Regions from separate parts of the Streptomyces sp. NPDC006544 genome, predicted to be linked through region 2. Evidence: riboswitches for the same ligand, from Rfam matches in the RefSeq annotation. Region 2 holds a riboswitch; the other holds the start of a gene.
What was found. A riboswitch is a leader RNA that binds a small molecule or an ion and turns the genes downstream of it on or off. The one in region 2 is predicted to bind glycine.

Region 1 (9,978 bases), on a different contig from region 2:
TTCGTCGCGGTACTGCTCGATCTTTGCCCGCAGGTCGGCCGCGTCCACCTCGCCGTCGTCGGCGGTCTTCACCACGACGACCTTCATGCCGGCCATCACGGCGCTCGCGGCGTTGGTGCCGTGCGCGGAGGACGGAATGAGGCAGACGGTGCGCTGCTCGTCACCGTTCGCCCGGTGGTAGGCGCGGACGGCCAGCAGGCCGGCGAGCTCACCCTGGGAGCCGGCGTTCGGCTGGATGGAGACCTTGTCGTAGCCGGTGACCTCGCAGAGACGTTCCTCCAGCTCGGTGATGAGCGTGAGGTACCCCTCCGCCTGCTCCACCGGGGCGAACGGGTGCAGCTGGCCGAACTCGGGCCAGGTGACCGACTCCATCTCTGTGGTCGCGTTCAGCTTCATCGTGCAGGAGCCCAGCGGGATCATGCCGCGGTCCAGCGCGTAGTCCTTGTCCGAGAGCTTGCGCAGGTAGCGCAGCATCGCGGTCTCGGAGCGGTGCTGGTGGAAGACCGGGTGGGTCAGGTACGCGTCCTCGCGCAGCAGTCCCTCCGGGAGCGCGTCGGCCGTGGTGGCGTCGAGCGCCTCCAGGTCGGCCTCGACCCCGAAGGCCGCCCAGACGGCTTCGACGTCGGCGCGCAGGGTCGTCTCGTCACAGGAGGCGGAGACCAGGTCGGCGTCCACCTGGTACAGGTTGACCCCGCCCTCGCGGGCGGCGGCCACGACCTCGGCGGCGCGGCCGGGGACCCGGGCGGTGACGGTGTCGAAGTAGGCGCCGTGCACGATCTCGACCCCGCCGGCCGTCAGGCCCGCGGCGAGGAGGGCGGCGTAGCGGTGGGTGCGGCGGGCGATCGTCCGCAGGCCGTCCGGACCGTGGTAGACGGCGTACATGCCGGCCATGACGGCGAGCAGCACCTGCGCGGTGCAGATGTTGCTGGTGGCCTTCTCGCGGCGGATGTGCTGCTCACGGGTCTGGAGCGCCAGGCGGTAGGCCTTGTTGCCGTCCGCGTCCACGGAGACGCCGACGAGGCGGCCGGGCAGCGAGCGGGCGTGCTTGGCCTGGACGGCCATGTATCCGGCGTGCGGTCCGCCGAAGCCCATGGGGACACCGAAGCGCTGCGTGGTGCCGACCGCGATGTCCGCGCCCAGCTCGCCCGGGGAGGTCAGCAGGGTCAGGGCGAGCAGGTCGGCCGAGACGGCGACGATCGCGCCGAGCTCGTGCGCCTGGTCGATGACCGGCTTGATGTCCCGAACGGCACCGGAGGCGCCCGGGTACTGGACCAGTACGCCGTAGACGCCGCGCTCGGCGGCCTCGGCCGGGACGCCCCCGGACAGGTCGGCGACGACGACCTCGATGCCGATCGGCTCGGCACGGGTCTGGATCACCGCGATGGTCTGCGGCAGCGCGTCGGCGTCGACGAGGAAGACGTTGCCCTTGGCCTTGCCCACGCGGCGGGCGAGCGTCATGGCCTCGGCGGCCGCGGTGCCCTCGTCGAGCAGGGAGGCGCCCGAGGTCGGCAGGCCGGTCAGCTCGGCGACGACGGTCTGGAAGTTCAGCAGGGCTTCGAGACGGCCCTGGGAGATCTCGGGCTGGTAGGGCGTGTACGCCGTGTACCAGGCCGGGTTCTCCATGACGTTGCGCAGGATCACCGGCGGCGTGAACGTCCCGTAGTAGCCGAGACCGATCATGGAGGAGAGGACCTGGTTGCGGTCGGCGAGCTGGCGCAGCTCGGCCAGCACCTCGGCCTCGGTCCGCGCCTCGGGCAGGTTCAGCGCGTCAGTGGTCTTGATCACATCCGGTACCGCGGCGGCGGTCAGTTCGTCCAGGGAGCCGTAGCCCACCTGGGCGAGCATCTTGGCCTGCGCCTCGGCATCCGGGCCGATGTGGCGCTGCTCGAAGGGGATGCCTCGCTCCAGCTGGGAGAGCGGAATGCGGTTGGCGGTCATGTACGGAGGCCTCCTGGTCGTACGACCTGCGAGGGGTGCCTCGGCGCGGGCACCCGGACGGCCTCCCCCTCTGTCATCACAACCTGAGAGTTTCACCGGGCCCCTCGAGGATCGCTCGCGAGGTCCGGTTTTCACCGTCGGTGAGGAGGGGAACCGGCACTGCGCGCCCGGTACCCGCCCTGCTTTCCAGAGTGGCCTCACCTACGTGCGGTACGTATGCCTGAGAGATTCCGGGGAGGATTTGCTCCTTCGGCGCCTCCGTCGAGCTCACTCGGAGGACTCTCCCGCACAGGGTCAACAGCCGTCACCCAGCCTACCAGCGAGGATCCGGGGCCTCCCTCGAGTGGCCCCCTCTCCGGAAATGCACTTTTGTAGTCATAACGGAGGAGTTGCGACCAGTGGAGGGACCGGACCGTGCAGACTGACATCGATCCGCGCAGCCTGATCGGCCGCAAGGCGTTCGACCGCCACGGCACCAAGATCGGCACCATCGACGAGGTCTACCTCGACGACGCCACGGGCGTCCCGGAATGGGCCGCCGTACGGACCGGCCTCTTCAGCCGGGACGCCTTCGTCCCGCTGGAACCGAGCGAGCTGGTGGGCGAGACCCTGCACGTGCCCTTCGAGCGTTCCCTCATCAAGGACGCGCCCGATTTCGGCGTGGGCCGTCACCTCTCCCCCGAACAGGAGCTGCAGCTCTACCACCACTACGGCCTCGACGTGGCCCTCCCCAGCGAGTTCCGGCGCGACTTCGGCCGGCTCGCGGGTGACGAGGGCTGAGGGCTGTCCCGCAATCCCCGGTGGGTCAGCGCACGGCGTCGGATGCGGTGCATCGCAAGGCGGAGGAGCGCCCCCATACTGGGCGTATTCGGGCGTTCCGACAACGCGGCGAGGTGCCGTAGCTGGCGTCGTGCGCCCGCCGGGGATTGCGGGACAGCCCTCAGGCCGTCCCTTCCGGATCTCGCCGGTCCCCTCCTCGGGGTCCGGCCGGTACGCCCACCAGCGGCAGCGGATCGGACGGCTCGAGCTGGGGATCGTCCACCAGGAAGGTGCGCACCCGGCCCGGCTCCGAACCGGGCCGCTCGAACCGCACGGTCACCCGCCCGACCCCGCTGCCCTGGACCCACCCCGGCCCGTACACCGTGTGCCGAACGTCTTGCCCCGCCTGCCAGAGCCTCCCGTGGACCGCCCCGGCCTCGCCGGGCGGTCCGCCGCCGGCGGCCGCCTCAGCGGCCACGGCTCCTCCCCCGGGCGCCGGCGCCCCGGCGGCCGGCTCGTCCTCCGCCCCACTGGCCTCCGCCGACTCCTGCGCTTCTGCGCCCGCACCCGCCCCGGCCGCCTCAGGAGCCCCCGCGGCCCCGTCCGGCTCAACGGCTCCGGGGGCCCCCGTCGCCCCCGCCTCGCCCGCCTCGCCCGCCTCGCCCGCCTCGCCCGCCTCAGCCGTCGGCGCGGCCTCGCCGTCCGCACGGGCGGCCAGCGCGAAGGCGAAGAGGTCCTCCTGCGTGTAGTCCGCCAGCCCCGTCACGCCCACGCCCAGCAGCCGCACGCCGCCCGTGGTGTCCACTGCCTCCAGCAGCCGCGCCGCGGCCTCCCGCACCACCGCCGGGTCGTCGGTGGGGCCCCGCAGCGTCTCGGACCGGGTCAGCGTGGAGAAGTCGTAGCGCCGCACCTTGAGGACGATCGTCCGCCCCGAGTGCCCGGACTCCCGCAGGCGGTGCACGCACCGGTCCGCGAGCCGCCCCACCTCGCCGCGGATCCGCACCCGGTCGTGCAGGTCCACGTCGAAGGTGTCCTCGACCGACACGGACTTCGCGTCGCGCTCCGCGACCACCGGCCGCTCGTCCAGGCCCAGCGCCATCCGGTACAGCCCGAGCCCGTGCGAGCGCCCCACCATCCGGACCAGCTCGTCCTCGCCGGCCTTCGCCAGCTCCCCGACCGTGGTGATCCCGGCCCGCCGCAGGTGCTCGCCCGTGGCCGGCCCCACCCCGGGCAGGGTCCGTACCGACAGCGGCGCGAGGTGCGCCCGCTCCGTGCCGACCTCGATCAGGAGCAGCCCCGCCGGTTTGGCCTCCTCGGAGGCCACCTTGGCCAGCATCTTGGACCCGGCCAGTCCGACCGATCCGCTGAGCCCGGTCGCGGCCATGATGTCCGCCCGCAGCCGCTCCCCGGCGGCCCGCGCACCCGCCGCGTCGAAGGCGACGCCGCCCGCCTCCAGGTCCACGAAGGCCTCGTCCAGGCTCAGCGGCTCGACGAGCGGGGACAGTTCCCGCAGGAGGGCCATGACGATGTCGCTGACCGACCGGTACAGGCTGAAGCGCGGGATCAGGTACGCCCCGTTCGGACAGAGCCGGCGCGCCTGGGCCGTCGGCATCGCCGAGTGGACCCCGTACCGCCTGGCCTCGTACGAGCAGGTGGCCACGACCCCGCGCGGCCCGAGCCCGCCGACGATGACGGCCTTGCCGCGCAGGCTCGGCTTCGACGCCTGTTCCACCGAGGCGTAGAAGGCGTCCATGTCCAGATGCAGGATGGTCGGCGCGGCTCTCACAACCCCGATGCTGCCCTACGCCACCGACAATCGGCCCCAGGCGGTCCGGCCTGGCCCGCCGTGCGGGCGGGCGGTGCCGGACGGACCGGCACCCTCCTGCCGGACCGTCCCTTCCGAGCCCTCTAGACGGCCCGGTTGCGCCGCGCGGCCAACTCGTCCGCGGGGTTGTGGCCGGCCACCGTCTCGCCGGTGTCCACGCGTTCTCCGTGCAGCTGCAACAGCGCGTTCTCGACGTCGCGCCAGACCACGCCGACGGCGATTCCGAAGATTCCCTGACCGCCCTGGAGCAGGCCGACGACCTGCTCCGGGGAGGTGCACTCGTACACCGTGGCGCCGTCGCTCATCAGGGTCATGCGCTCGAGGTCCGAGAAACCGCGGTCGCGCAGGTGCTGCACGGCGGTGCGGATGTTCTGCAGCGCCACCCCGGTGTCCAGGAAGCGCTTGACGATCTTGAGGACCACCACGTCGCGGAAGCTGTACAGGCGCTGCGTGCCCGACCCGTACGCGGACCGTACGCTCGGCTCCACCAGCCCGGTCCGCGCCCAGTAGTCGAGCTGCCGGTACGTGATGCCGGCCGCGGCACACGCCGTCGGCCCGCGGTAGCCCACCTGTTCCGCGACCGGCTCGCCACCCTGGGGCCCCACCGGCCCCATCGAACCGACCGGCGCGGGCTCCGGCTGACGGCGCGCGGAACTTACCGCACCACCGTGCAGCGGGTACGGCCCACCGTCACTCCGTGCGGGGATGCCCCCGGTCATACCGTCGCCCGTGACTCTCACGCCGACCCTCCGTCCTTGACCTGCCACCTCGAAGGTAGGCAGTCACCAGGGGTGCGTCAACGATCGCCACACTCGGCACGCCGAGTGATAATCACCCTGAGAGTGGTTTCCCGTACCCCAAAGCGGGGAAAGGCTACTCGAATGGGCTTCGATTCCCCGGAGCACGAGGCGGCCCGAGCCTCACTGCGGGCCGGTACCGAAGTCCTCGGGCGAGATCTGGTCGAGGAACTCGCGGAACTTCTCCACCTCGTCCTCCTGCTCGTCCGGAATCGCGATTCCGGCGTCGTCCAGCACGCCGTCGCTGCCGTAGATCGGCGTCCCGGTCCGCAGGGCGAGCGCTATGGCGTCGGACGGCCTCGCGCTCACCTCGACTCCACTGGCGAAGACGAGCTCCGCATAGAAAACGCCCTCCCGCAGATCCGTGATCCGGACTTCGGTGAGTTCCTCGCCGACCGCCTCCAGCACGTCCTTGAACAGGTCGTGCGTCAGCGGACGGGCAGGGGCCATGCCCTGCTGCGCGAAGGCAATGGCGGTCGCCTCCCCCGGTCCGATCCAGATGGGGAGGTACCGGTCGCCTCCCACTTCACGCAGGAGCACGATCGGTTGGTTCGAGGGCATTTCCACCCGGACACCCACAACGTCGAGCTCGTTCACACAGCAACCCTAGGACCTGCCCGGCCGGTTTGGGTAGTCGGGCTCCCCCAAGCCTGCCCCCAGAGGCCCTCCGGAACCCCTCGGAAGGCCCCACAATCAGTGCAGTCGCACTCCGAGAGCCGTTTGTACGAGCGCCTCGTGCAGGCGCACGGAGAGCCCCGCGAGCTCCTTCATGGTGGCCTCCGCGTGCGCCCTGGTCTGCGGATTGCGGTGCCGGCGCAGCGGCGCGACGACCTGCTCGACCAGCCCGGCCTCCCGGTCGGCCGCGGCCTTCATCGCCCGGAGATGGCGCGGCTCCAGCCCGAATCTGCCGAGATCGGCCACCAGACGGGCCACGGTGACGGCCTCGGCGTCGAATCCGCCGCCCGGTGCCTCGGCGAGCAGCCCGTAGGACTCCCATTCCACGAGCTGCACCTCGTCCACCTCCGCGGCGGCGATCAGCTCGGCCCGGCCCACGCGGGCCACGGTCGGCCGCTCCCGGCCCACCTCGCCGTAGAGGGCGACGGGGCTCGTGGGGTCGATGGACTCCCCGTGCGCCGCGGGCGCCGGGATGCGGATCTGCTCGCCCCGGGCGAGGGCGTCGAGCTGCTCGCGAATGACGCGCAACGGAAGGTAGTGGTCGCGCTGGAGCCGCAGGATGCGCCCGAGGCGCTCCACGTCGCCGGTGCTGAACTTGCGGTATCCGGACGGCGTGCGCGTGGGCTCGACGAGCCCCTCCGCTTCCAGGAAACGGATCTTGGAGATCGTCACGTCGGGGAACTCGTCACGCAGCATCGTGAGCACCGTGCCGATGCTCACCAGCCGCCCGGCGGAGGCGGCGGTGCCGGCGGCGCCGCTCTTGGCGGCACCGCCTGCCGGGGTACGCAGCATGGGACCTTCCCTTGAAGGGTCAGTGCCCCCGCAGGCTCGCGTAGAAGACCAGCCGGTACTTGCCGATCTGCACTTCGTCACCGTTGTGGAGGGAGACGGAGTCGATCGGTTCCCGGTTCACGTACGTGCCGTTGAGACTGCCGACGTCGGAGACGGTGAAGCCCCCGTCCTGGCTCCTGCGGAATTCGACATGGCGCCGGGAGACGGTGACGTCGTCCAGGAAGATGTCGCTCTGCGGGTGCCGGCCGGCCGTCGTGAGCTCGCCGTCCAAGAGGAAGCGGCTGCCGGAGTTGGGGCCGCGCCGCACGATCAGCAGGGCGGAACCCGGAGGCAGCGCTTCCACCGCGGCCTGGGCCTCGGGGGACAGCGAGGACGACACGTGCGTCTGTCCCGACACCTCGGCCTCGTAGGCCTCGAGGCCCGAGATCGAGATGGTGGACGTGGTCTCCGAGGCACGCTCCGGCGTCAGGCCCGCCCGCAACGGCGCCCCGCAGTTGGAGCAGAATCGGCTGGCCGCATCGCTGCGGTGCCCGCACCTGCTGCAAATCTGCTCGGCCGACATGGACGGCTCCTCGCGCCGCGGCTGCCCCGCGGAGGCGTTGGTGGCATACGGGTCGGGCGCAAACCCTCCACCCGTACTTGAGGTTGATGGTTCACCGAAACCTATGCGTCCGGTACCGGCAGGGTCAACAGCCGACGCGCCCTGCGCGCCCGGAATGTCACCGGCGCCGGCGACCTCGTCCCGGAAGAGCGGCCGGTCGCCCTGCCCCTCCACGTCTCCGTGCCCCGCGCGGTGCCTGGCCGCACCGCTTTCCTCGCGGTTCTTCTTGCCGAACAACTTCTCAAACAACTTCACGGGCGATTCCCCTTGACCGAAACAGACCCGCCCGTGGGGCAGGACGAACTCCGAATGCAACACCTGCCGACCCGGACATACTTACAACGTCCGTAACCATCAGACAGTTTCCACCACGCACCGCGACTTCGGCGCGTCGACCCCCCGCAGGCATCAAGCGGCGTGAGCCGGTCCGCTCCCCGTCCCGTCTCACGGCGATGACAACCGAGCGTAGTCAGGCTGCTTCGCGGCACGCAAGGCATCCACAACGATCTTCGCCGGTCGTGTGACGGTGACGACCGCCTGCTCCTTCTCCAGCGACTGGACGACGCCGCCCGGAATGTTGAGCGCCGGCTCCAGATCCTGCGGCTTGCCGATCACCTTGAACTCGTACGGCTGTGTGATCTTCTTACCGTCGATCGCCACGCCACCGCCCTCGTCCGAGAAGTACGAGTCCGCCACGATCCGCACACCGTTGATCTGGATCGCCTCGGCCCCGGCGGCCCGCAGCTCCTGGAGGGTGTCCAGGAGCTTGTCCGACTGCACCTGCGCCTTGGGATCCGAGATCTTCAGCACGATCCCCGGACCCTGGGCGGCCACCGTACCGGCCAGGATCCCGAGTTGCCGTTCCTTTTCCACGGTCTGCTTCCGGGCCTCCTCGGCCTGGTTGGAGCTGCTCTCCAGCTCCCTGCGCTGTTCCTCCAGCGTCTGCTTCTCGTCCTCCAGCCGCTTGGTCCGCCCGTCCAGTTCGTCGAGGATCCGTACGAGGTCCTCCTGCCGTGCCCCGCGCAGGGCGCTCGAGTCGCTGTTCGACCGCACCTGGATGGCCAGACCGAGACCCAGGACGAACAGCAGCACCGCGACGATCAGTTGGGCCCGGCTCACGCGCGGCGGCCACAGCCCGGCAGCCAGCCGCTGCCGGCCGGTCTGCGCGGGCTCGGCCGGTACTTCCTTGGACGGCTGCTCCGCACCCGTCGGTTCCTCGGGCGGGGTGTCGTTCGTACTCATCGGCCTCACGCCCGGAACACGTGCCGGCGGATGGCCGCGGCGTTGGAGAAGATGCGGATGCCCAGGACGACGACCACACCCGTGGACAGCTGCGAGCCGACGCCCAGCTTGTCGCCGAGGAAGACGATCAGGGCGGCCACCACCACGTTCGACAGGAACGACACCACGAAGACCTTGTCGACGAAGATGCCGTCCAGCATCGCGCGCAGGCCTCCGAACACCGCGTCCAGCGCCGCCACGACGGCGATCGGCAGATAAGGCTCCACCACGGCCGGCACCTCGGGCCGGACCAGAAGTCCGGCCACCACTCCGGCCACGAGGCCCAGTACCGCGATCACGATGCACCCTTCTGCTGCTCTGCTGCTGTGGCTGTACGTACGGTCAGGCTCGACGCGGCCGGCAGCCGCACCTCGTCCTGCGCGGACAAGGCGTAGCGGATCCCGTAGCTCTCCTGCAGCACGTGCAGGTACTGGCCGTCCGCGGAGTCCTGGAACGCCGTTCCCAGCCGCTTCTTGTCGCCGATCGCGAGCACCTCGTACGGCGGCACCAGCGGCCTGTTGTCGACCAGTATCGCGTCACCCGCGGCCCGGATCGCCGAGAGCGAGGTCAGCCGCTGGCCGTTGATCGAGATCGCTTCCGCCCCGGACTGCCAGAGCCCGTTGACGATCTTCTGCATGTCCCGATCGCGGAGCCGCCCGGTGTCCGAGAACCCGGCGCTCTCGCGGGGCTTGGTGCCATTGCCCGAAGACGCGCCCTTGGCGTCGTCCACCGTCAGCTTGATCCCGGGCCCGCTCAGCTCGGTGGCCCCGGACAGCAGCGCCACGAGCTCACCCCGGTCGCCGCCGTGCTGCTTGAGCGCCTCGCGCTGGCGGTCGGCGACGGTCTTGCGCAGCGTCTCGATGTCCCGCTCCAGGCCGTCCGCGCGCGCGTCGGCCCGGTCGACCCGGTCGATCAGTTCCTGCCGCTCCTTGGCCAGCACCGGCGCGGCGACCCGCGCCTGCGCGGCGCCCAGGGTGACGACCATCGCGGCGAGGACGAGCCCCGCGGCGAGCCCCAGTTTGGCCTTCAGGCTGCGCGGCAGCCCCGCCGTACCGTCCGACGCGCGGCGCTCGGAGGCCTCCGCGTAGCCCTCGTCGAGACCGTGGTCCATCACGTGCGTCAGCAGCGACATGGAGGCGTCCGGCCGCGCGGGCCGGGAAGCCCCCTGGACGACGTCCGGGGGCGGGTCGGAACTCCGGTTGGGGGGCGGCTGCGACATGCCGCACATCGTCGCATGTCGGCGCCGCACACACCGAATGCGGCCGCCCGGTGGGACGGGCCGGGCCTGCGCCCCGCCCGTCCCACCGGAG
Region 2 (9,978 bases):
TCGTGGAGCCGGTCCTCGGCCTGCTGGCCGTCCAGCTCGGAGTTGCGCAGGTCGACCAGGACCAGGTGGACGTCCGTACCGCCGGAGAGGACGGACACGCCGACCTCGGTGACGTCCGGCTGCACCAGGCGCTCGGCGATGATCTTGGCGCCCGCCAGGGTGCGCTCCTGGCGCTCCTTGAACTCGGGCGAGGCCGCGATCTTGAAGGAGACGGCCTTGGCCGCGATCACGTGCTCCAGCGGACCGCCCTGCTGGCCCGGGAAGACCGCGGAGTTGATCTTCTTGGCCAGCTCCTGCGTCGACAGGATGACACCGCCGCGCGGACCGCCGAGGGTCTTGTGCGTGGTGGTGGTCACGACGTGGGCGTGCGGCACCGGGTTCGGGTGCAGACCCGCGGCGACCAGGCCGGCGAAGTGGGCCATGTCGACCATCAGGTACGCGCCGACCTCGTCCGCGATGCGGCGGAAGGCGGCGAAGTCCAGCTGGCGCGGGTAGGCGGACCAGCCCGCGACGATCAGCTGCGGCTTGGACTCCTTGGCGAGGCGCTCGACCTCGGCCATGTCGACCTGGCCGGTCTCGTCGACGTGGTACGGGACCACGTTGTAGAGCTTGCCGGAGAAGTTGATCTTCATGCCGTGGGTCAGGTGGCCACCGTGGGCCAGGTTCAGGCCCATGATCGTGTCGCCCGGCTTCAGCAGCGCGAACATCGCGGCCGCGTTGGCCTGCGCACCCGAGTGGGGCTGCACGTTCGCGGCCTCGGCGCCGAACAGCGCCTTGATGCGGTCGATCGCGATCTGCTCGACGACGTCCACGTGCTCGCAGCCGCCGTAGTAGCGGCGGCCGGGGTAGCCCTCGGCGTACTTGTTGGTCAGGACCGAGCCCTGGGCCTCCATGACGGCGACCGGGGCGAAGTTCTCCGACGCGATCATTTCCAGGGTCGACTGCTGGCGCACGAGTTCGGCGTCGACAGCGGCGGCGACGTCCGGGTCGAGCTCGTGGAGAGGGGTGTTCATTGCAGACATCTTCGATCCCCTGGGGTCAGTTGCCGGAGGTGAGCTTGGCGTACTCGTCCACGGAGAGCAGGTCGGCCGGCTCCTCCGTGACGCGCACCTTGAAGAGCCAGCCACCCTCGAACGGGGCCGAGTTCACCAGGGACGGGTCGTCCACGACGTCCTGGTTGGCCTCGACGATCTCGCCGGTGACGGGGGAGTACAGGTCGCTGACCGACTTGGTCGACTCCAGCTCGCCACAGGTCTCGCCTGCCGTCACCGTGTCGCCGACCTCGGGGAGCTGGGCGTATACGACGTCACCGAGCGCGTTGGCCGCGAACTCCGTGATGCCGACCGTCGAGACGCCGTCCTCGGCGACCGACAGCCACTCGTGCTCCTTGCTGTAACGCAGCTGCTGGGGGTTGCTCATGACCTGATTCTCCTGGATGCGGGGGAGTGGATACGAACGGTGGTCCTGCGTGCCGAGACGGACCGGGACGGACCGGGACGGAGCGCGGGCGCGAGGGCGTACGGGAACCGGTGCGGGAGCCCCGGCGGGGCGACCCGAACGGCAGCGGTCCCGTACAGAGTTACTTCTGCCGCTTGTAGAACGGCAGAGCCACGACCTCGTACGCCTCATGCGTACCGCGAATGTCCACGCCGACGCCGGAGGTGCCGGGCGCGGCGTGCGCCGCGTCGACATAGGCCATCGCGATCGGCTTGCCCAGCGTCGGGGACGGGGCGCCCGAGGTGACCTCGCCGACGACCTGGCCGTCGAACGTCACGGAGAAGCCGGCGCGCGGAACGCGGCGGCCCTCGGCGATCAGGCCGACCAGCTTGCGCGGCGGGCTGGCGGCGGCGCGCTCGGCGGCGGCCTCCAGGGCGGCGCGGCCGACGAAGTCGCCCTCCTTCTCGAACTTCACGACCCGGCCCAGACCCGCGTCGAACGGGGTGAGGGAGGTGGTCAGCTCGTGCCCGTACAGCGGCATGCCCGCCTCCAGGCGCAGCGTGTCGCGGCAGGACAGGCCCGCGGGCACCAGGCCGACACCCTCGCCCGCCTTGGTCAGCGCCTGCCACAGCTCCACGGCGTGCTCGGGGGCGACGAAGAGCTCGAAGCCGTCCTCACCGGTGTAACCGGTGCGGGCGATCAGCGCGGGCACCCCGGCGACCGTGCCCGGCAGGCCGGCGTAGTACTTCAGCCCGTCCAGGTCGGCGTCCGTGAGGGAGGCCAGGATGCCCGGGGACTGCGGACCCTGCACCGCGAGCAGCGCGTACGCGTCGCGGTCGTCGCGGACCGCGGCGTCGAAGCCGGCGGCGCGCTCGGTGATCGTGTCGAGGACGACCTGCGCGTTGGAGGCGTTCGCGACGACCATGAACTCGTCCTCGCCGAGGCGGTAGACGATCAGGTCGTCGATGATCCCGCCGTCCTCCTGGCAGATGTGCGTGTAGCGGGCGCGGCCGACGCCGACGGTGGAGATGTTGCCCACCAGCGCGTAGTCGAGGGCCTTGACGGCCTCGGGGCCGGTCAGGGTGATCTCGCCCATGTGGGAGAGGTCGAACAGGCCGGCCTTGGTGCGGACGGCGTTGTGCTCGTCGCGCTCGCTGCTGTACCGCAGCGGCATGTCCCAGCCCGCGAAATCGGTCATGGTCGCACCGAGTGAACGGTGCAGCGCATCGAGGGCGGTCAGGCGGGGGGCAGTGCTCATGGGTGTGGCTCCCGGGTCCCAGGGCATGACATGACGAGGAGGAGTTCCTCCCCATCTGTCATCGGAACCTGAGAGGTTCGCCGAGAGTTCCCCGCTTCCAGGGGAAGGCCTTCGACTTGCACCTTGGGTGGAGCAGCGCCGGTGCCCTCACGGGCGGTGGCGCGGCTCGCTTTTCAGATCTGCCTCATCCACGCGGTACGGGGCCTGAGAGATTCAAGGGAGGTACTTGCTCCTTCGGCGCCCGGACGCGGCCTTGCGGGCCCGCCGGGACTCTCCCGCGTGGATTCAAGCGGCCGGTATGCAGTTGGTGTCCAGATGGCGCACATCATTGCACGGCGTGCGGCCGAATGGGGGAGGGGGTCCGCAAGCGGAGCGGAACCGGTGGTCCCGGATTACCGTCTCTTTACACTCAGGGGACGGGTCCCGGTGGCCCGACGCGGGGGAGGCGATCACTGTGCGGAGATTCGGAGCACTGACGGCAGCGAGCACGGCAACGAGCACGGCACCGAGCACGGCAGCGAACACGACGACGGGCGCGGAAGCCGATGCGGGGACCGGCGGGGGCGGCGCCGCCGGGGTGCCCACGCAGCGCGGCGCGGCGCGGGGGCCGGCCGAGCCGGCGACGGCGGTCGTACGGGACCTGCGCGCGGTGGCGGGCCCCGGCCGGCTGCGCTTCGCCGACGGCGACATCGTGGTGGTGTCCGGACTGCCCGGCGGCGGCAAGAGCACCCTGATCAAGCGGGCCGCACAGGGCGGCGGCATCGACTCCCAGGACGCGCGCGAGCGGTGGGAGCGCCTGATGCCGGCCCCCGTGCCGTACGCGGTGTACCGGCCGGCCGTCCGGATCGCCCACTACTGGGGGCTGTGGCGGGTGCTGCGCTCCGGAGCCTCGGCCGTGGTCCACGACTGCGGTACCCAGAGCTGGGTACGGGCCGTCCTCGCCGGGGCCGCCCGGCGCCGGGGCCGCGCGCTGCACCTGGTGCTCCTGGACACCACCCCCGAGGAGGCCAGGGCTGGGCAGGCGGCGCGCGGGCGGGGGGTGTCGGCGTACGCCTTCGCCCGGCACCGCGGCGCGGTGGCCCGGCTGCTGCGCGAGGCGGAGTCGGGCCGTCCGCCGGCCGGCTGCGCGTCGGTGGTCCTCCTGGACCGGCCGGCGGCGTCCCGCCTGACGGAGATCGGCTTCCGGTAGCCGCGCGGCCGCGGCGGCCGCCGCGGCCCGGCCCCCGGCGGGCGGGGCGGGGCCGACCGTTAACCTCGGGGCGGACAAGGGTGAACGAAGCGGAGGCGTACATGTGGCCGGGTAACGAGCTGGAGCAGGTGCTCGGGGCGGCGCTGGGGCAGGCGGACGCCGGCGGGCGGATCGTCGAGGTGCTCGGGCGCAGCCACGTGTGGATCCCGCTGCCCGGCGGCGTGGGCAGTCTGAGCCTGCCCACCATGGAGATCAACGGCGCCGCGTACGTGCCCGTCTACACCTCCGAGGAGCAGTTCCGCGCCTGCGCCGGACCCGCCATGGACTTCGCCGTGGCCCCCGCCGTGGACTTCGCCCGCGGCCTGCCCCCGCAGCTGGGCATCGCGCTCAATCCCGAGGGCGCCGTCGGCGCCCCGCTCCCCCCGCCCGCCGTCGCCGAGCTGTGCCGCGCCGGCCGGAGCGCGCTCGACGGCACCGCCACCGGCGGCCGGGTCCGGCTCTTCGAACCCGACTGGCAGCAGGACCCGGTGGACTTCCTGGCCGCCGCCGCGGAGGAGTTCCGCGCCACCGCGGCGGTCACGGCCGCCTACCGCTGCCTCGCCAGCGTCGAGGGCGGGGCCCCGGAGCTGTACGTCGGCGTCCAGCTGGTGGGATGGTCGACCGACATGCGAAACGCCCCGATGGAGGCCCTGGGCCGCGCCCTGGCGCGCGTACCGGCCCCCTGGCCCGTCCAGTTGATCCTCCTCGACGCCGCCGAGGACCCGGTCGTCGACTTCATCGTTACGCGCGTGCGCCCCTTCTACCTGCCGTAGGCACGCTTAAGCTGGTGTGGACACGCGTGGGCGACGGGCGGACGAACAGACGAAGAGGGGTACCGGGTGAGTGCGTCAGGCACGGCCGCGGTCGGGCAGGTCGAGCACATGCTGCGCCAGGTGACTCCCGGGCGCTACGAGAGCTACGAGTCGCTCCTGCACGCCCTCGCCGAGGGCCGGCTGTGGATGCTGCTCTGGCAGGGGCAGCCCGGCTCGCCGGATGCCCAGTACGGCGGCATGGAGGTCGAGAACCTCGGCTACGCGCCCTGCGTGACCTCCCCCCAGGAGCTGGCCGCCAGTGGCTGGAACCGGGGCTACGAGGTGGTCACCGGCCGGGACATCGCCCGCGCCCTCTACCCCGACCGCTGGGGGCTGTGGCTCAATCCCCATGCCCAGGGCGGCGGCGTCGGCATCCCCTGGGCCGACCTGCGCCGGATCGCCACCGGTCTCGACCGGATGCCGGCGGGACCGCTGCGGCTGTCCGAGCCCGCCCTGGAGCTCCCGCAGTTCTACGGGCTGCTCACGCAGCACGCGCACCGCACGCCCGCCGTCCGCTCGCTGCGCCGCGCCTGGGTGCAGCCCGCGCTCGGGTCTCCGTACCTGGCCGTCGGGCTCGACCTCTACGACGCCTCCGCGCCCGCGCTGGAGTCCGTACGGGAGATGATGCGCCAGTCCGTCGGCGTGGTCCCCGAGGGCGTGCCCGTGTGCACGGTCGCGCTCGCGGACGAGCACGACCCCGTGGCGATGTGGCTCCGGGCGCAGACGAGGCCCTTCTACGACCGCGAGGGACAGGCGGCCGGTTACTGAGACATCGGTATCAAGCCATGCGAGGCCGCACGGAACAGGCGTTCCGTGCGGCCTTTGCGTTGTCCTGATTTCGCCGCTGATGTACGCCCAATAGGCATGCTGGTACGACGAGTTGGGCGCCATGTCCCATTCCGCACCGAACGCACGGTCTTGCTCCGCTGAGACGCCAGCGAAGTCCGGATAACGGGAACTCGACCCTCACATCACGGTTGCGCATCCATTCACCTGCGGGTCTGGCGGCTGATCGAGCGCCCGATGAAGACTCCCCACCCAAGAGCAGGTCAGTCCTCCCGGAGGCGGACCTGCCACGGGAAATTCGCTTGTCGTTTCGCACAGCACCACGCGCACCACCAGCTACGCCAGTACTGCCAGCACCGCACGGCATCGAGTGCGCCTCCCGCGCACCCGGGCCCTCCCGCACTCTTCCAGTACTCCGCACTCCGAGCGCCACTCCGCACCAACGCCGCCACAGCGGCGGGCATGGGCCGGCCCACCCGTCGGCCGAGAGGGGTCCCCACCACGATGACGGCACCACTGCACGACACGAGCGCGGAGACTCCCGCACCCGTGTCCGTAGCCGACGTCCCAGCCAAGGCCATCGAAGGCCGCTCGCCCGGCCGCATCGCCTGGATGCGGCTCAAGCGCGACAAGATCGCGCTGACGGGCGGCGTGGTCGTGATCCTCCTGATCCTGGTGGCGGTCTTCGCCCCGCTGATCGTGAGCCTGCTGGGCCACCCGCCCAACGAGTTCCACGAGGATCTCCTCGACCCGGAATTCGGCACACCGCTCGGGTCCTTCGGCGGCATCAGCCCCGATTACCTGCTGGGCGTCGAACCGACCAACGGGCGCGACGTGTTCAGCCGGATCGTCTTCGGCGCCCGCATCTCCCTGGTCGTCGCGTTCCTCGCAGCCTTCGTCTCCGTCGTCCTCGGCAGCCTGCTGGGCGCCCTGGCCGGTTTCCTCGGCGGCTGGGTCGACGGCCTCATCAGCCGCACGATGGACCTGCTGCTGGCCTTCCCGCAGCTGCTCTTCACCATCTCCCTGGTCTCCGTGGTCCCCAACTCCCTCTGGGGCTTCACCGGTTCGGGCGTCCGCATGGGCGTACTCGTCGTCGTCATCGGCTTCTTCGGGTGGCCCTACATCGGCCGCATCGTGCGGGGCCAGACGATCTCCCTGCGCGAACGCGAGTACGTGGAGGCGGCGCGCAGCCTGGGCGCCGGCCGCGGCTACATCCTGATCAAGGAGCTGCTGCCGAACCTGTTCGCGCCGATCCTCGTCTACACGACGCTGATCATCCCGACGAACATCCTGACGGAGGCGGCCCTCAGCTTCCTCGGTGCCGGCGTCAAACCGCCCACCGCCTCCTGGGGAAAGATGCTGTCGGATGCCATCCCCATCTACCAGGACGACCCCATGTACATGGTGGTCCCGGGTATGACGATCTTCATCACCGTCCTGGCGTTCAACCTCTTCGGGGACGGGCTGCGCGACGCACTCGACCCCAAGGGCAGCTGAACCGCTTCAACGATTCACCCACCAATGGAGGTTGAACAACGTGATCCGCAGAAAGAAGGCGCTCGCGATCACCGCGGTGGTCGCTGCCCTGTCGATGTCCGCCGTGGCGTGCTCCAAGGACGACGCCAAGAAGCCCTCCGAGGGCAAGCCGGCGGCCGGTGCCAGCGGCTTCAACGCCGCGACCACGGGCATCGTGAACCCGTCGACCACCAAGGGCGGAGAGCTCAAGCTCTGGTCCCCCCAGGACGTCGACTACCTCGACCCGGCGCGCGCGTACTACGGCTTCGTGTGGAGCATGCAGCGGCTCTACATCCGCCAGCTGTTCGCGTACGACAGCAAGCCGGGCGCCGCGGGCACCAAGCTGGTCCCGGACCTCGCCGCGGCCGACCCGGTCCTGAGCAACGACGGCAAGACGTACACCGTCAAGATCAAGGACGGCGTCAAGTTCGAGGACGGCACGCCGATCACCTCGAAGGACTTCAAGTACGGCATCGAGCGCGTCTTCGCGCAGGACGTGCTGTCCGGCGGTCCCACGTACCTGATCGACATACTCGACCAGGGCCAGAAGTACCCCGGCCCGTACAAGGACACCGACCCCGACAAGATGGGTCTGAAGTCCGTCGAGACGCCGGACGACAAGACGATCGTCTTCAACCTGGCGAGCGCCAACTCCGACTTCAAGTACCTGCTGGCCATGCCCTCGTCCTCCCCGGTCCCCGCGGGCAAGGACACGGGCGCCACCTACACCAACAAGCCGGTCTCCACCGGTCCTTACAAGGTGTCGGAGTTCACGGCGAGCAAGGGCGCGACCTTCGTCCGCAACGAGAACTGGGACCCGTCGACGGACACGATCCGCACGGGCCTGCCGGACACGGTCTCCTTCACGGTGACCACCAACCCGGACGACATGGACGCGCGTCTGCTCTCCGGTGACATCGACCTCGCGGTCGACGGCACGGGCATGCAGGCCGCCGGCAAGAACAAGGTCCTCAAGGACGAGGCGCTCAAGGCCAACGCGGACAACCCGTTCACGGGCTACATCCGCTACTTCGCCTTCCCGACGACCGTCGCTCCGTTCGACAACGTCGAGTGCCGCAAGGCCGTCATCTACGCGGCCGACAGCAAGTCCCTGCAGACCGCCCGCGGCGGCCCGACCAGTGGTGACCTCGGCGCGAACATGCTGCCGCCCGGCATCCCCGGTGCCGACAAGAAGTACGACCCGTACGGCCTGACCAAGGGCGAGCCGCAGATCGAGAAGGCCAAGGAGGCCCTCAAGGCCTGTGGCAAGCCGGACGGCTTCACGACCACCATCGCGGTCCGCAACAACCGCGCCCCCGAGGTGAAGTCCGCGGAGTCCCTGCAGGCGGCCCTCGACAAGGTCGGCATCAAGGTCACGATCGACCAGTACGACGGCAAGCTCTCGTCCTCCGTCATCGGTTCGCCGGAGAACGTGAAGGCCAAGGGCTACGGCATCATCGTGATGGGCTGGGGCGCCGACTACAACTCCGGCTCGGGCTTCCTGCAGCCGCTGGTCGACGGTTCGTTCATCCTGCCGAACGGCAACAACAACTACAGCATGATCAACGACCCTGAGATCAACGGGCTGTTCAAGACCGCCGCTGCCGCCGCCACCCCGGAAGCCGCCGCGCCGTTCTACACCCAGATCAACCAGAAGGTCATGGAGAAGGCGCTGTATCTGCCGATCAACTTCGACAAGGCCTTCGTCTACCACAACCCGCGCCTGACCAACGTCTACTTCAACGACTCCCTCGGCAAGATCGACCTTGCCACCCTCGGCGTCGCGAAGTAGTCAGTCGCAGCCGCACCACGGTTCGCAGGCCGCCCGACTCGTCCGATCGACCGGGCGGCCGACCGTACGGCTCGTCAGACACCAGCTGGTTACGCCTTCACCGCACATGCGCTAGTCCGAAGGGCAGGTGAAGGCCGCAGGCGGCGGTTGCCGTCCCCACAAGGGGCGGCGGCCGTCGGCCCGAGCGGCCGACTGCAGTGCTCGTCTACCTCATACGGCGACTTTTCAACGTCGCCGCAACGCTGCTGGTGGTCTCCGCGGTCACCTTCGGCATCTTCTTCGCGGTCCCGAAGCTGACCGGCAGCGACCCGGCGCTCATGTACGCCGGACGCGAGACCAACGCGACCGCCCTGGCGGGCATCCGGGTCAAGATGGGCTTCGACAAGCCCATCTCCGAGCAGTACCTGATCTTCATGAAGGGCATCTTCACCGGCCGCGACTACGACGGCGGCACCGAGATCACGCACTGCGCGGCCCCGTGCTTCGGCTACTCCTTCAAGACCGAGGTCCCCGTCTGGGACACCCTGGTCGACCGCATGCCGGTCACCCTGTCGCTCGCGCTCGGCGCGGCCGTCATCTGGCTGATCGCGGGCGTGGCCACCGGTGTGATCTCCGCGCTCAAGCGCCGGACCGCCGTCGACCGCACCGTCATGGTCGGAGCACTCGCCGGCGTCTCCCTGCCGATCTTCTTCACCGGCATGGTGGCCCCAGCGGTCTTCGTCTACGGCCTCGGCTGGCTGGACGTCTCCAACTACAAACCGCTCACCGAGGATCCGGGGGCCTGGCTCAACTCCCTGATCCTGCCCTGGGTGACCCTGGCCTTCCTCTTCGCCGCCACCTACGCCCGCATCACCCGCGCCACGATGCTGGACGTGCTCGGCGAGGACTACATCCGCACCGCCCGCGCCAAGGGGCTCAAGGAGGGCGTGGTCATCCGCAAGCACGCCCTGCGCTCCACGCTGACCCCGGTCGTCACGATGTTCGGCCTCGACCTCGGCGGACTCCTCGGCGGCGCGGTGCTCACCGAGACGACCTTCAACTTCCAGGGTCTGGGGACGGCAGCCGTCGCCGCCATCAGCGCGGGCGACCTCCCGGTGATCATGGGTGTCACCCTGCTCGCCGCACTGTTCGTGGTGCTGGCCAACCTGAT

Region 1: linked by a shared signal. The riboswitch ahead of gcvP (aminomethyl-transferring glycine dehydrogenase) and the one ahead of gcvT (glycine cleavage system aminomethyltransferase GcvT) in region 2 are both predicted to bind glycine.

What each region holds. Positions count from the first base shown of each region.
Region 1 is NZ_JBEXOV010000063.1:3,389-13,366, reverse strand. Features, by position in the region: gene gcvP (aminomethyl-transferring glycine dehydrogenase) at 1-1,938, opposite strand, end outside; glycine riboswitch at 2,137-2,235, opposite strand; gene ABZY44_RS25785 (PRC-barrel domain-containing protein) at 2,353-2,718, shown strand; gene ABZY44_RS25780 (DNA polymerase IV) at 2,879-4,483, opposite strand; gene ABZY44_RS25775 (MerR family transcriptional regulator) at 4,606-5,262, opposite strand; gene ABZY44_RS25770 (bifunctional nuclease family protein) at 5,443-5,916, opposite strand; gene ABZY44_RS25765 (MerR family transcriptional regulator) at 6,013-6,786, opposite strand; gene ABZY44_RS25760 (FHA domain-containing protein) at 6,806-7,348, opposite strand; gene ABZY44_RS25755 (DUF881 domain-containing protein) at 7,832-8,629, opposite strand; gene ABZY44_RS25750 (small basic family protein) at 8,635-8,967, opposite strand; gene ABZY44_RS25745 (DUF881 domain-containing protein) at 8,964-9,896, opposite strand.
Region 2 is NZ_JBEXOV010000038.1:46,667-56,644, reverse strand. Features, by position in the region: gene glyA (serine hydroxymethyltransferase) at 1-1,022, opposite strand, end outside; gene gcvH (glycine cleavage system protein GcvH) at 1,039-1,419, opposite strand; gene gcvT (glycine cleavage system aminomethyltransferase GcvT) at 1,580-2,695, opposite strand; glycine riboswitch at 2,879-2,983, opposite strand; gene ABZY44_RS19290 (AAA family ATPase) at 3,273-3,884, shown strand; gene ABZY44_RS19285 (enhanced serine sensitivity protein SseB) at 3,986-4,696, shown strand; gene ABZY44_RS19280 (enhanced serine sensitivity protein SseB C-terminal domain-containing protein) at 4,763-5,503, shown strand; gene ABZY44_RS19275 (ABC transporter permease) at 6,026-7,018, shown strand; gene ABZY44_RS19270 (ABC transporter substrate-binding protein) at 7,050-8,828, shown strand; gene ABZY44_RS19265 (ABC transporter permease) at 9,026-9,978, shown strand, end outside.